DNA from 2 places in the Pseudobacillus badius genome. Region 1 is predicted to be linked to the other one. Evidence: riboswitches for the same ligand, from Rfam matches in the RefSeq annotation. Region 1 holds a riboswitch; the other holds the start of a gene.
The links. Region 1 has a riboswitch for FMN ahead of B1A98_RS04320 (ECF transporter S component). Riboswitches for the same ligand answer to the same signal wherever they lie in the genome.

Region 1 (3,126 bases):
ATAGCGGCTGCCTGCTTCTTTCACTTCATTTAGCAGCTGTTTATTTTTGGGCTGCTGAATCATTTGTTCAAGACGGCGATGTACATCCGTAAATTCTTGCTGTTTTTTCTCGATTTCATCTAAGCTGTTCTGTTCAGCAAAAGTAAAATATGTAAGAGAATAGATCGATACATCCTTTTCTATACTAATCAGCTCATCAATCATTTCTACCTTCTTGACGCGATCATCCAACAAGAAAGTATATTCTTTGTCCAACCTCATTGCCGATAAATAGCCGACAGCTCCCACTAGGATTAAAGCGGCTAAAACAGCTGTAAAACCTGAATACAACTTTTTACCTACAGAAAACCTCAAGTTCAACCCACCTTATCTGTATTTTCTATAAAAACAAGTTTTCTCCATGGATAATTATACCCGATGACCCCTTACATTCAAGTTCTTTGTTCCTGTAAAAACAAATCAAAAGCCCTAAAAGTCTTTTCACGGACTTTTAGGGCTTTCCTTGTAAGCTGTATGTTATGAAACGGCCGCCTGCTTGCGCATCCACACGTAAATTCGTGAATAAATGAGCAGAAATACAACAGCCATTACCATTCCTTTAATCATATTAAACGGCAAAATAGCGGAAACGACCATTTCCTTCGTTTCGGGAGCGCTCATGGCAGGTGCATTTAAGAACAGTGTATACGCAGGTAAAATAACATAGTAGTTCAACACACTCATCATTACAGCCATAAAGACTGCTCCGGCTGCCAAAGCAACAGTCAAGCCTTTTTTTGACTCAAACTTTTTGTATACATAGTAAACAGGAAGAATAAAAGTAATGCCCGCTACGAAGTTAGCTAAATGGCCGACAGGCACTCCTGTTGGGCTTCCGGTCATAAAGAAGTCCAGCACATTCTTTACTAGCTCTACCATGATACCGGCAAGAGGCCCAAAAATGATCGCAGCGATTAGTGCAGGAATATCGCTAAAGTCAATCATTAAAAAGCTCGGAAATGGCGGGATTGGAAAGTTCAGCAGCATTAATAAATAAGCTAGCGTGCTTAATAATCCCACAGACGTTAACGTACGGATATTCATTTTTTTCACAATGATTCTCTCCTTCTTCTCATTCATCATTCACAAGAAGAAAGGCTGCCAAAAACCTCGAGAAACGACAAACCCTCAAGCGGGTGGCTTGAGGGAGAAAAGTCATACTCAAATAAACGTTCAAATCTGCACATTTTGAACGCCGGCAGACCTTCATCTTCTCCCATCCAGACTATACTGTCGGCTTTGGCTTCACACCAAATCAGCCTTTCGGCTCGCGGGCTCAGAAACAATTGCTTCCATACCGCCGGTCGGGAATTTCACCCTGCCCCGAAGATGAATATAAAGTTTTTTTCTACTGCTATTGCCCTGTTAAACCAACAAGTGAATAACAATAGATATACTTAAATAATAGCAACCCTACAAAAAAAAAGCAAGAGGGGCATTCCCTTGCTTCAGACTTCTTTAACAGAGCCATCTATTTGAACGAGTCTAGTTGTCCGGCTGCCCTAACCTGTTGCCAGCCGGACAGAGGAAAACAAACCGCTTAGAATAGCAATTAACCGCTCCTATCTACAGACAACATAAAAGAGACTGCAGTTCAAGCTGGCGTTTCATCCAGTTTGTCTGCAGTCCGACACAAGAGGCTTTTTCTCTTCAGAACGATTGTTGCGAGACCGCTTTCCCTGTATGTAGCGCTTCTGTCATTTCCTGCAGATAGCTTCTTTCAGCCAGCGACTGCTTTTTCCCGCTTTTGGACTGAGCGAGTCCTCCGCCGATCATTAACAAGCTGACACATAGAGCCATAAGTAAAGCAATCATAAAACGCTTCAAGTAGTCTTTCATGATGTACCGCCTCCAACTTGCTTTTTTATCGCCCTTTTAGTTGTATGACGGAAAGCGTTTCCAGTATGACTATTTTTTCGAAACTCCTTATCTGAATGCCTACTCGATCATTCTGCCGGCAAGCGGAAGGAGAAAATCGTCCCTTCTCCAAGTTTGCTTTGCACTTTAATGCTGCCGCTATGGGCAGAGATAATATTTTTCGCGATAGAAAGCCCTAGCCCAGTGCCGGAACGGCCTCTTGTCCGAGCCTTATCTCCTTTATAAAAACGTTCGAACACAAAGGGCAAGTCTTCCTCACTAATGCCTGCCCCGGAGTCTTGCACCGATACATGATGCCCGTCTGTTTTCAGCTCATAGCTTACTTTGACAAATCCGTGCTCCGGCGTATGGCGCAAAGCATTATCAATTAAGTTGGTCAACACTTGTTCGATGCGGTCTGGATCAAGCTTCGTCACGATTTTCTCATCTGGAATCTGCCATGTTAAATCAATATCCTTCTCTTTCGCTACACCTTGGAACTTATCGGTCACCCGGCGAATAAATGAAGGAAAATCCACCTCCTCCATATTCAAGGAAATGTGTCCCGCTTCCATGCGAGCCAAATCCAATAGCTCGTTCACCAGCCGCCCGATCCGAAGCGATTCATCATAAATAATTCGGGCCATCTCCCTTTTTTCATCCTCCGTCGCCGCAATGTCATCAATGATTGCTTCGCTATATCCCTGAAGCATTGAAATAGGCGTCCGCAGCTCATGTGATACGTTCGCCAGGAAATCTTTTCGCAGCTTATCAAGACGGCGTTCTTCCGTCATGTCACGAACGACCGCTACTGCCCCGCGAACTGTTTTTCCATTGTAAAGCGGGCTGACGATAATGACATAGGAACGGCCCTGCACAGAAAACTCACCAATCTTTTCTGTCTCTGTTTGAACCGCTTCTTTCAAAAGCTCTTCAACAAGCGATGGCATCATTTGCTGTGGATGGTCCTTGCCCACTTCATAGTACCAGTTTTGCAAAAAGCGCTCCGCCGGCGGATTCGTAATCAGAATGGTGCCGTCACGATTAAAAGTAATAACTCCATCCGCCATACTGCTTAGAATACTCGCCAGTTGCTCTTTTTCCTGGTTGAGTGCATGAATATTATGATTGAGCTGTCTCGCCATTTGATTAAATGAAGTAGCAAGCGCACCGATTTCATCTGTGGTTAAAATAGGAACGGTCGTATCAAAGTTCCCCTTGGTCAGTTCA
Region 2 (3,126 bases), on a different contig from region 1:
GGATGTGTCCCGAAACGTTTCTGGCATCACATCAACCGTAAAGCGTTCGGAAGTGAAGCTTGTAACTGTTAAACAGACTCCATTGACCGCAATGCTGTCCCCGAGCCGGACATCCTCAAGCACCTTGTGAGCCGCAATGGTCAGCTGCATCGATTTGTTTTGGGCAAGCACTTCTTCTATCATGCCGATTTCTTCAATTATGCCTGTGAACAATGTGGTTACCCTTCCTTCCGCGAAGCTGTAATCTTAATATCTTGTCCAATCATCTCCACCTTATCAAACACTAGCTGGATGGACTCATCCATCGTCGGGAAGCCTTCTCCCGCAAATGGCGTAGGCGCCATTTTGCCGCCGATCAATTTAGGTGCCATATAGATGACGATTCGTTGAAAGGCTTTCTCCTGAAAGAATGAAGCGTTCACTTCGCCCCCGCCTTCGACAAGCAGCGTCATGATCTCCTCTTCTCCTAATTTTTCCAGAAGAAGCGGGATATGAATATCGGCCGTCTCCAGACGAATCACATCGGCACCAGCCGCGATAAGCGCTTCCTCTTTGTCTAAAGAGGCTTCACTGCCGCAAACGACGATCGTAGCGGCTTCTTTGTTTTCAATAACATTTGCTGTAATGGGTATACGTAAATGCGTGTCTAAAATGACTCGAATGGGGTGTTTTCCTCCGTGGGGCAAACGGGTGGTCAGGAGAGGATTATCCTGAAGAACGGTATTGACACCGACGAGGATCGCGTCATGCTCATGTCTGAGACAATGAACATCTTCCCTTGCCGGCTGACCAGTAATCCAGCGGCTATGGCCTGTGTAGGCAGCTGTTTTGCCATCGGCTGTAATGGCTGTTTTCATTGTGACGAATGGGGTTTGATGCTGAATAAAATGAAAAAACGGTTCTAACAAGCGATCTGCTCTTTCCCGGCAGACTCCAATCTCTACTTCAATTCCGGCAGATTCCAGCTTTTGCACGCCTTTTCCGCTCACTCTAGGATTCGGGTCCACCGTCGCGATAAATACCCTCTTAATCCCGGAGGAAGCTACTAAATTCGCGCATGGCGGCGTCTTTCCGTGGTGTGAACAAGGCTCTAATGTTACATATAAATCGGCACCGGCCGCTTCCTTTCCGGCTGCACGAAGAGCATGAACCTCCGCATGGGCTTCGCCCGCTTTCAAATGGGCGCCCATTCCGATGACACGGCCGTCCTTCACGACCACCGCACCGACCGGCGGATTCGGAGATGTCTGTCCCTTCACGCCTTCTGCCAGCGACAGGGCTAACTCCATATACTGTTCCTTTAACATTTCGCTAGTCCTCTCTCGATTCCTAAATATTTTCGTCCAATGAATGGTTTACAGCCAATAAACCAACAAAGCCCCGTATATATAATATATACGGGGCGCAAAAGGCGTAGCCAAATAAGCATTTTAAAACCTGTTTTTTAAAATGCTTCATCCTTCTCCCATCCAGACTATCACTGTCGGCTTCGGAATTTCACCGAATCCACCGGTTCGAAAACGAACACGGGTCACGGACTAAGAGCATTAGCTCATCACCGCCGGTGGGGAATTTCACCCCGCCCCGAAGGATACACTATTCAAGTTAATTCTTATTATCACTCTAGGAATACGATTGTGTCAAGGTTTAATGTGTGTGAATTCTGATTAATTCGGATGAAAAATGAGGGTTGTTGACCAGTTTCGTCAACAACTTTTCTTTAAACTAAAGCTATTCGTTGACTACACTTCCTTATGTTACTTTGTTTTATTCATTGGCACTATTTCAAATGGTTCTTCTCATTGATGCGCTGCCAGTTACCCACAATACACATTAAACACTACTACGAAATCAGTTTGCATCTATCCTTCAAGATATAAAGGATGAGTTCTATATGGGTCCTAAAACAAATGATTTTGCACCTTATGAAGATATTCGTTTTAACATGAACTGCCCTGTAAATGTTAGACACAAATTAACATTTACGGGGTGTTTTTGTGATTAAATTTAATGCAGAAGAAAAATTACAGATTGTTTTACGTTATCTAGATGGGGCAAAAAGTTATCTTGAGCTGTCGAAGGAATTTAAAGTAGATAAAAATTTTCCACGTACTATGCATAAACCTTTTCATTATAGTTATCTTGAATAAAACAATAGTAGTAAATCCATTGAAAAACTGTTAAATTGTAGAAGTCGGTAATTCGCTATAAAGGAGTGCATAATTATATGAACCGAACACTTGAACAATTACAAACTGATATCATCTTTACTGGAAAGAAGGGCTACCCTATTCTATTATCTGGCGCTATTGTCTTTTTATTATTTGCCTTTATGCCCTTATTTTTTCCAACGAAGACCCTATCTCTTATATGGATTTTTGGATTAAGTGTCATTTTCCCATTTGGAGTCCTGCTAGGCAAAATAGTGAATGTTAATCTTTTATCTAGTGATAATCCATTAGGTACATTAGGTGGAATGGTTGCAGCTATACAAGCATTTTACATACCTGTATTTATCATCGTGTATACGCACATCCCTGAATATATCCCTTTTACCATCGGGTTATTAGCAGGATCTCACTTTCTGCCCTATATGTGGATTTACAAAAGCAAAGCTTACTTATTTGTCACTCTTGCCGCTTGTATATCCTCTTTCATCTTAGGTGGGTTCTTTGTTGAACTCGCATTTAATCTAGTCCCTTTGGCCATTTCGATTTCGTATGGAGTCGGTGTTCTACTAATTCTTAGAGAACTCAAAGTGGTCAAACCAGCTTAATCACCTAATAGGTGATTTTTTTTATGTTTATTACACTCCTTCACATTTTCAACGAACTGAACTATTCATTAAATTCTCTTACTGCTTCTCTATCCAATTATTGGTATAGTAAAAGCAGGAGGTGTTTTAGTGATTAAAAAATATCCACTTATTTCTTTTATTTTTATAGCTTTACTGCTCTTCTTTACTGGCTGCCAAGCTGAGGGCTCTTATCTTAAAGAAGAAGCCCCCATTCAAAAACGTCCTAGCTCCGATAAAGGAATTAAACTATCAACCGAAAAAGCAGTATACAAAACATCTGACAACGAAATCACAATTAATATTCAGAACGATAGTGATACCCAGTTCAG

Region 2: linked by a shared signal. The riboswitch ahead of ribD (bifunctional diaminohydroxyphosphoribosylaminopyrimidine deaminase/5-amino-6-(5-phosphoribosylamino)uracil reductase RibD) and the one ahead of B1A98_RS04320 (ECF transporter S component) in region 1 are both predicted to bind FMN.

Annotation. Positions count from the first base shown of each region.
Region 1 is NZ_MWMM01000002.1:250,910-254,035, forward strand. It holds gene B1A98_RS04315 (methyl-accepting chemotaxis protein) at 1-354, opposite strand, end outside; gene B1A98_RS04320 (ECF transporter S component) at 517-1,092, opposite strand; FMN riboswitch at 1,244-1,374, opposite strand; gene B1A98_RS04325 (hypothetical protein) at 1,690-1,878, opposite strand; gene B1A98_RS04330 (ATP-binding protein) at 1,986-3,126, opposite strand, start outside.
Region 2 is NZ_MWMM01000004.1:5,894-9,019, reverse strand. It holds gene ribE (riboflavin synthase) at 1-213, opposite strand, end outside; gene ribD (bifunctional diaminohydroxyphosphoribosylaminopyrimidine deaminase/5-amino-6-(5-phosphoribosylamino)uracil reductase RibD) at 219-1,307, opposite strand; FMN riboswitch at 1,454-1,596, opposite strand; gene B1A98_RS08990 (DUF7010 family protein) at 2,228-2,776, shown strand; gene B1A98_RS08985 (immunoglobulin-like domain-containing protein) at 2,906-3,126, shown strand, end outside.